2 regions of the Vreelandella lionensis genome follow, and region 1 is predicted to be linked to the other one. Evidence: predicted binding sites of a transcription regulator. Region 1 holds the regulator's gene; the other holds the start of a gene.
What was found. The regulator FliA, encoded in region 1, starts transcription of late flagellar genes. The targets are predictions, from matches to a motif close to CTAAAGTTNNNNNNNNNNCNGCCGATA.
Positions count from the first base shown of each region.

Region 2: ACIGG6_RS05515 (DUF4019 domain-containing protein) is a predicted target of FliA. The motif match lies at 1,815-1,841, and genes of this name have one in related genera.

Region 1 is NZ_JBITWC010000008.1:101,660-106,072, forward strand. It holds gene ACIGG6_RS06855 (sensor domain-containing diguanylate cyclase) at 1-240, opposite strand, end outside; gene ACIGG6_RS06860 (flagellar motor protein MotB) at 264-935, opposite strand; gene ACIGG6_RS06865 (motility protein A) at 940-1,755, opposite strand; gene ACIGG6_RS06870 (RNA polymerase sigma factor FliA) at 1,795-2,496, opposite strand; gene ACIGG6_RS06875 (flagellar protein FlhE) at 2,523-2,873, opposite strand; gene ACIGG6_RS06880 (hypothetical protein) at 3,045-3,644, opposite strand; gene flhF (flagellar biosynthesis protein FlhF) at 3,641-4,413, opposite strand, start outside.
Region 2 is NZ_JBITWC010000006.1:141,275-145,687, forward strand. It holds gene ACIGG6_RS05500 (DUF1456 family protein) at 1-463, shown strand, start outside; gene ACIGG6_RS05505 (class I SAM-dependent DNA methyltransferase) at 460-1,215, opposite strand; gene ACIGG6_RS05510 (GNAT family N-acetyltransferase) at 1,307-1,768, shown strand; gene ACIGG6_RS05515 (DUF4019 domain-containing protein) at 1,887-2,294, shown strand; gene ACIGG6_RS05520 (LysR family transcriptional regulator) at 2,304-3,191, opposite strand; gene ACIGG6_RS05525 (MFS transporter) at 3,347-4,413, shown strand, end outside.

The DNA.
Region 1 (4,413 bases):
AATAGCGCCACGGCTAAACGCTAATGGCCCCGCTAGCCGCTGTTGCCCCTGGAGCTCCTTGCTTAGCCGACGGCTTAGCCGTTTGCCCAACACGCTGCCTAACGTCAGCGGCTGGTGTGCTGGCTCAGCCATGCCCAGCAGTTGGGTGAGATTGTTACTCACCGCTTGAATGTGTCTACACTCTTCATCCAGCACCATGACAGCGCCAAACGATTGAAGTAGAGAACGTTGCTTCGACACGAAGATAGCCTCGAGATATCTCTTTACCCCTCGACCTGTTGCTTCAGCAACAGCTCAACGCGTCGGTTGGCAGCTCGTCCTTCCGCAGTAGCGTTACTTTCCATGGGTTGGGTGTCAGCATAGCCGACGGCCCGCATACGTGAAATGGCAATACCCTGCCGCTCTAACTGGCGTACCACTGCGATGGCCCGCCCCACTGAAAGCTCCCAGTTCGACGGAAACCGAGCGGTCGCGATCGGCACGTTATCGGTGTGGCCCTCAATGGAAATTTGACCATCAAAAGTCTGTAGCACCGAAGAGAGCCGTTCTAACACAACTTGCCCCTGGGGCGTTAGTACATCGTTGCCACTGGGAAATAAAAGGCTATCGTCAATACGTAGCGTAACGCCCTCTTGTCCCTGGGAGACACTCACCCCAGGGATATCAAGCCCTGCCATTTGGGGATGTAAGCCATCGTGGCGGGGAAGTATTCCTGTGGCTAAGCTAGCCAATGGCAGTGACGTAACGGCATTCGAGGGATCCATGATACTGCTTTCACTCCCTTCGCCACCGCCGGATGGCGTAAGCGCCAACAGCAGTACAAACAGGGTAATCAGCAGCGTCAATACATCCAGGTAACTGGTCAGCCAGCTCTCGTCACTCTCTCCCACTTCGGCGGGAAGCTCTAAAGCATGCCGTGAATCGCGGTCGAGCATGACGCTACCCTTTTAATGCGGAACCCATATCGGGCCGAGGCTTAACGTTCGCGTCACGAATTTCGTCGTGGTAATTCGCTACGAAGGAATTAAGCGTCTCTTCAATAAACGACGGCAGGCGGCGCTTGGTAATTAGCGAAATGCCTTCCAGCACCATGTTCATAGTGATAAGACGCTCTTCCGTACGCCGCTCTAGCTTCACGGCAATCGGTTTAAACACCAAGTTGGCCAACAGGATGCCATAGAAGGTAGTCAATAGCGCCACCGCCATCCGAGGCCCAATTACTTCCAGGTCACCCGCGTCCATCACTTCGAGCATGTTGACCAAGCCTACCAAAGTACCAATCATGCCAAAGGCCGGTGCATAGGTGGCCATGGTGCGGAAAATTTGGGCTTCAGCATGCTCGCGGGCTTTCAGCCGCGCAATACGCCAGCGCAGCATGTCGAAGATTTCATCCTCTTTTGTATTTGCAATGACCAGTTGAATACCGGTGCGCAAAAACGGATTACGGGTATGTTCCAGTTCTTTCTCAACCGCTCTAACATCCCCCTTAAACCAAAGGCGCGACATGGAAACCAACTCATTGATGTCATCTCGCACATAGGTGTTTTCACGGCGGAAAACTAAACCAACCAGACGCACCACACGCAGCACTTCTTTCAGCGGATAGCTGATAAACGTGGCCGCCAGCGTACCGGTGATGACAATGGCAAGCCCCGGGAGGTTAATAAAGCTCTCGGGCGACTCTGCGGTAAAAAATAAAACGCTTACCAACAGCAGCATGCTGGCAAATATACCGATCAGCGTAGATGGATTCATCAACGGCTCCTCGCCGGTTATGGTTAGTGAGTGAGAGGGTTAATTAGTCTCATGTAGGCGAGCACGCAGCCGACTCACCGCCTGGCTGTGAAGCTGTGAAACCCGTGATTCGGTGACACCGAGCACAGCGCCCACTTCTTTTAGATTCATCTCTTCTTGGTAATACAGCGCCATTAGCAGCTTCTCGCGCTCGGGCAGTGCTTCAATGGCGTCGATCAGCGTTTGCCGCTGCTGTTCATCCAATAATTGTTCAAACGGCTGTCGGTGAGTGTCGTCCCCCGCAGGCTCGCCGCCATCCGCAATGAGCTCTTCGAACGGCAATAATTGCCCGCTATTGGTATCGTTGAGCAGTTGCTGGTAATCACTTAGCGGCATCTCCAGTTCACGGGCAATCTCCCCCTCTTCCGGGGGGCGCCCCAGCTGCTGCTCTAAACGACGCACAGCATCATCTACCGCCCGTGCCGAGCGGCGTACGCTGCGGGGCAGCCAGTCACGAGTGCGCAGCTCGTCCATCATCGCGCCCCGGATGCGCTGGCTTGCAAAGGTAGCAAATGTTGCTCCCTGGGCAGCATCAAAGCGCCCTAATGCCTCTAACAAGCCCACCATACCCGCCTGGATCAGATCATCCAGCTCAATACTCGCGGGCAACCTTACCTGCAGCGTTAAGGCCTGACGTCTCACCAGTGGCATGTATTGAGTTAACAGCTCACTCTGTTTGATCCTGCCTTGTGCTGTATACATCCTCGTGCCTCGCGGCTTAACAACCTTTACTGATAGTTCACGATCACTTGTAACCCCTGTACTCGCACAGGGCGTTGCCCTGGCTGCAGCGTAAACCGAAAGTACAGCGGTGCGCTCGCCAACATTCCCGATAGAGCGGTCGTGCTACCGCGCATGCCTGATAGTGCAACACAGCGTTCAGGATGACATAGCCAAGCGTTCACAGGCGTTCCCGGCGGTGACTCAAAGCGCCATTGAATTCGCGACAGCGCAGCATTACGCAGCGGGACGCCCGCTGGCGGGGTTATCGCCTGGCTGCTGCTGGTACGGTCGCTCATTGCTACCATCACACTAGGCACTTGGCTGCTCCAACTACCGGTTGCGGCCTGCGTATTCAACGCGAAAAACCATAACCCTGCTACTAGCCCTAAACAGCCCATTTTTCTTACTGTTAACAACTTTGCAGGTTTTATCAACGCCTCAATAGCCATCTGCTTAGCGTTACTTACCCAACTCGCCAAACTCTGCATAACTCTCCCCTTGAGCGACAAATGCACCCTGGCCCGCCGCTAGCGCGCCAGCAGCAGAAGCTCAATATCTAAATAACGAGCGGAAGCATTGCCCAAATTATCCAGCAACCCCTGGCGCGGCAGGTGGGGTTCATGAAGGGCTAGAAGACGCTGCGGACCGCCATGCTCGCGTAATTGGCGCAACACTCGGTACATAGTGGCAAAGGCGTCAGCATCACTGTTGATCCACAACGCCCAGCGTGAGTAACGCTCGGCTAAGTCAGTCAGCGAGGCGCTGTCAGGCATGACAATATGAACATCCCAATCCTGTGGGTCACCTGCCCATTGCCTCCCAAGGGCCGACCATTGCCCCAGCCGACCTCGCACTTTGTCCACCTGCGCTGCGCCAGCATGAGGTAAGCCTACTACCACTAACGTTTTTTTCGGTCTTGGAGGCGCCACGGTGGCAGGCTCGGCAGCAGCAGCTACCGTCGGTGCCATAGCCTCCTGGGTATACGCGGCGGCTTCCTCTTCGTTAACGGGAGCGGCAGGCACTGTCTCGTCACTTTCCACGTTATGGCCGACTTCATCAGCACCGCGCTGCTGGCGCTGTAAATCGGCCCATTTGCGCAGGCCAGCCGCCTGATCCTGGCCACTCATACCACGCCCTCACGACTGACGCTACCTAGCTGACGAATGGCATCGCGCGCCATCAGAACGTGTACTAATGCATCAAGCAGTGCCGTATCACGCCGCTTGCGCTGGGTTCCTAACAAGCGCAGCAAATCGGCTCGCAGGGCCTGAGCGTCCTCATCGTCAACGATATCTAGATGGCCAGCTACTGCAGCCGCGCCGCTGGCCATCAGCAGGCGCAGCTCGCTGCTGACATCACCACCGTCGGCCTCTTTAAGCTGCTGCCAAGCACGCTTGGTGAGCGATGCCAGTCCGTCACTCTGCAGTTGAGTGATTAAAAGCGTTAACACATCGCTGCCCAAACGTGCAGGCGTTAGCCAGTAGCGGCGCACGATTCGCTTAGTGCTTTCAGGGTCGCTTACCTCACCGACCCACGCCAATACGGGGTTACCTGATACGTCCTGCGCTTCAACATAGGCGCTGGAAAGCTGCATGCTTTGCCCGCGGAAACGAATGCCCACGCTATGGGTTAAGGTGCTTTCTTGGAACAGGGAGCGCAGGGTATAGCGCTCGCCCTGGCAGTATACCCGCTGGCTCGCGGGCACCATGCTGACCCACGTCAGATGCTGAGCGTTTAGCCAAGCCAGCGCCTCAGCGTCTGGCAGGGTAGGCAGCAGATGAACCGCAACATCTCCTGCACAACGCACCAAACGTGGCTGCCAGCCCGCTGGCTGACGGTGCTGAAGGCGAGTCAGTGCCAGCCAAGCACCTTGCTCATTCAGGGCAACATCTGGCA
Region 2 (4,413 bases), on a different contig from region 1:
TAACGATATTTTTCGCCGTATTCGCTACACCTTTGATTTAAAAGACAACACCATCGTGGATATCTTCGCGCTGGCAGAAGTGCCCGTTACCCAGTCGCAGGTCACCGCGTGGCTGAAGAAAGACGAAGACGACGCCTTCGTCACGATGAAGAACCGCGAGCTGGCCGCGTTCTTGAACGGTTTTATCAGCTTTAAGCGCGGCAAGCGTGAAGGCCCGCAGCCTGCGCCAGAATCGCAGCTGAACAACAACATGGTGTTTCAGAAGCTGCGCATTGCGCTGAACATGAAGGCCGACGATGTATTAGAAGTGTTTGAGCAGGTGGGGCTGCCGCTAAGCCATCATGAGCTCAGCGCGTTTTTCCGCAAGCCGAGCCATAAGAACTACCGTGAGTGTAAAGACCAAATGCTGCGCAATTTCCTGATGGGTGTTCAGCTTCAGCTGCGCCCGAACGATAAAGGCTAAGCGAGGCCCTCGCGCTTTACACACACGAAGATCGCATTGCCTGAGACGTTATCCCAGGGCGTGATGGTCTGGTAATCATGCTCAAACACGTGCACCTCGAAGGTAGGCTCCAGCAGGGCGATAAGCTCGCTAAAGCTGACCGCCACCATGGGGTGCTCGTCGTTCCACACCTGCGTTGCGCCTGCCTCTGTTTTTTCAATGCTTAGCCGTAACGACTGCCGCGCCCCTTGCCCGCTATAGTGCCAGCCCGAGCGAAAGCTAAACGTGGCGTCTGCCTGTTTAGTCGTGTGCTTAACGAACAGATCGTTATTAATGCGCTGCTTATCCACCCCGTTAAAGCAGAGCACGCCGCCCTCGCTTAAGGCGCGGTGGGCGCTGGCAATGCAGGCGCTTAGCTTCTCTAGACCATCGCTGTAGTGGATGGAGTAAAGAAAGCAGGTGATGAGATCCAGCGGTTCGTCCACCTCAAAGCTGCTCATATCCTGCAGTGAGAAGTGCGCCTCTGGGCAGCGTTGGGCGGCGATATCCAGCATCGGTTGGTTAATATCCAATCCGCTGCTGGTGTAGCCAGCATCCAGAAAATAACGCACGTGAGGGCCGGTGCCGCAGGCTAAGTCCAGATGGCGTTTGCCTGCGTTGCCAAAAATTTGGTGCAAGCGACGAATGGCGTTGCTTTGGGCCTGGTAGTCGATGTCGACGCACATCAAATCGTAGTAGCCAGAAAGGTCGGTGTAGAGTGCGTTGACGGACATAGTGGCCTAATGGTGGGGGGCTGAAATAAATTGGGTGGCGCATAGTAAACGAGCGGTTGGGGTTTGAGAAGCGAAGGCAGGGGAGCCACGTATGCAAATACGCGTTGAGACATTGGAAGAGCAAGACGTAATAACGCTGCTTGAAGAGCATATGGCCGATATGCACGCCACATCGCCACCTGAAAGTATTCATGCCCTTGATGTGGCGGCGCTCAAAGCGCCAGAGATTACCTTCTACTGCGCTCGGCGGGACGGCGTGCTGTTAGGTTGTGCGGCGTTGAAGGCGCTGGGCAACGGTCAAGCGGAGCTGAAATCCATGCGCACCACGAAAGCCTCACGCCAGCAGGGCGTCGCCGCTCAGCTATTAGCACATCTGTTGGAGGAAGCGCGCTCGCGGGGTTATCACACGGTGAGCTTAGAAACGGGGTCGATGGCCTTTTTCGAGCCTGCCCGGCGGTTATACGCCAAGTTCGGGTTTGAGTACTGCGGGCCGTTTGGTAGTTATCAACTAGATCCGAATAGCTGTTTTATGACGCGGCGGCTGACTGAGTGAATTTGCACTCTTTCACAGTTCGGCTAGCGCTTTAGGGCTAATGTCATTAAAGAAAGTCTGCGATGGTCCGATAACTACTTAAGTCGCACGTTTTTTATGATTGCCACACGAGGCTGCTATGCCAAAACCCCTTGCCCTATTTCTCTCCGCTATGCTTCTGGCGTTGGCCTCTCACGCGCAGGCATCCAACGAGGCGGCTGAAGCAGCCGCGCTGGCATGGTTAGAGGCGATTGATCAAGGTGAGTACGAACAGGCGTGGGAGAAGTCGTCGCCGCTGCTGAAAACACCGCTTTCCCCCACCATGCTGCAGCGGGTGGTGACGCTGGCCCGCAATGATTTAGGCAGCGTCGAGTCGCGGCGGCGTATCCGTATGTCGCAGTACACCTCGATGCCGGGTGCCCCCCGTAACGACTACAAAGAGTTCACTTTTCAAACTCAGTTCACGAACAACCAGCGCTTGGTTGAAGTAGTAACGCCACATCTGGAAGAGGGCACGTGGCGGGTGAGTGGATATTACGTGCAGTAACCCGCGTCGCTATATGCGCAGTGCATTCAGCACCATGGAAAAGGCCGTAGTGGGCTGGCGTCTGCTGGGATAATAAAGATAGTAACCGGCGAAGGGCTCACACCACTCTTCGAGTACGCGTTCTAAACGGCCTTCTTGAAGATGAGGGGAAAATTCGTCTTCAGGTAAGAAGGCAATACCTAACCCTTGCACGGCAGCATCCACGATGGCTGTAGATGTGTTTAGCACCAGCTGCCCCTCTACGCGCACGTTCAGCTCTTGCCCCTGGTGCTCGAATTCCCACACGTAAAGCCCTCCGCTAGAGGGGAAACGCTGATTAATACAGTTATGGTGGATGAGGTGGTGGGGGCTTTGGGGGCGTGAGTTGCGTTTAAAATAGGCCGGTGAGGCTACCGCTGCCATACGAAGCTCAGTGCTGATCGGTACGGCAATCATATCTTTATCTATGGTGTCGCCTAGGCGCACTCCCGCGTCAAAGCGGTCGGCTACTATGTCGCGAAACCCATAGTTCACGTCAAACTCCATGTGAATATCAGGGTACTGCCGCAACAGCGGTGTCAGTTTTGGAAGTAACACGTTTCTTAACACGTGATCTCCGCAAGTAATCCGTACTGTTCCCACGGGTTTATCACGAAACTCTGTGAGCAAGCTTAATTCAGCTTCGATGTCATCGAAATGCTGCCCCACGCTTGCCAGTAACCGTTCTCCCGCTTGCGTTGGTGTGACACTGCGGGTGGTACGGGCTAAAAGGCGAATATCGAGCTGATTTTCTAGGTTACGAATCGTTTGGCTAAGCGCGGATTGAGTGACGCCGAGACGCGTGGCAGCCCGGGTGAAGCTGCCTTCTCGTGCAACCATCACAAATGCTTGTAAGTCATTGAAGTTGCGCTTTGCCATTTTTATGCCCCGCTTATTGATTAGCTATTCTTATATCTTCAATAAGAATTGATTAGCTAGTCAACCCCTTATCGTCCTGTGAAAATCCAAACCTTAGCCAATGAAGTGGCTTTGTAGGCGTTTATGCGCAAAACCACACGCTGATGGAGGCGGATGTGCAACAGGACTTATTAGCCAGTGACGACGAACGCTTGCCAACCACCATCAGCAGGGTGAATGAGGGCAGCAGCCCTGCTTATTGGAGCGGTGTATTCGCGATGACGCTGTGCGTGTTCTCGCTTATCGCTTCAGAATTCATGCCTGTTAGCTTGCTCACACCTATTGCTGACAACTTGCGCATCAGTGAGGGATTAGCGGGGCAGGGTATTGCTATCTCAGGGGCGTTTGCTGTTTTCACCAGCCTATTTATTTCCGTGTTAGCGGGAAGCTTGAATCGCAAAACGTTGTTATTAGGTTTAACCGCCACGATGGGTGTATCGGGCGCCATTGTGGCGATGGCCCCTAACTACTTTACTTACATGGTGGGTCGCGCGCTGATTGGCGTGGTGGTGGGTGGCTTTTGGTCTATGTCCGCTGCCATTGCGATGCGATTAGTCCCTTTGCACCGGGTACCCCGCGCCTTAGCCATTTTTAATGGCGGTAATGCGTTAGCGATGGTGGTCGCTGCGCCACTGGGGGCGTATTTAGGGGCCTTGGTGGGTTGGCGCGGTGCTTTCTTCTGTTTGGTTCCTATCGCCATTATTACCTTTATTTGGCAATGGATAAGCTTGCCTTCTATGCCTGTGGAAAAGCGTGCTGGTGGGATGGGTAGCGCATTAAACGTCTTTAAGTTACTAAAAAAGCGTGTCGTGCTGATGGGCATGCTTGCTGTCGGCTGCTTTTTTATGGGGCAGTTTACGCTGTTTACGTATGTTCGGCCGTTTCTAGAAGTTGTTGCACAGGTGGGCATTTCGGCACTTCCTTTTGCTCTTTTGGTGATCGGGGTGGCTGGCGTTGTAGGTACTGTTTTTATTAATGCCATTCTCAAAAGAGGCTTTTATCAAACGCTGATGGGTATACCTGTGGTGATGTCGGTCATTGCGATATGCCTCATCCTCTTTGGAGACCAAGCAGCCGTTGCCATGGCTTTACTGGGCGCTTGGGGATTAGTGGCTACCGCCGCCCCCGTTGGCTGGTGGGCATGGGTACCTAAAACATTCCCAGAAAATGCGGAAGCGGGTGG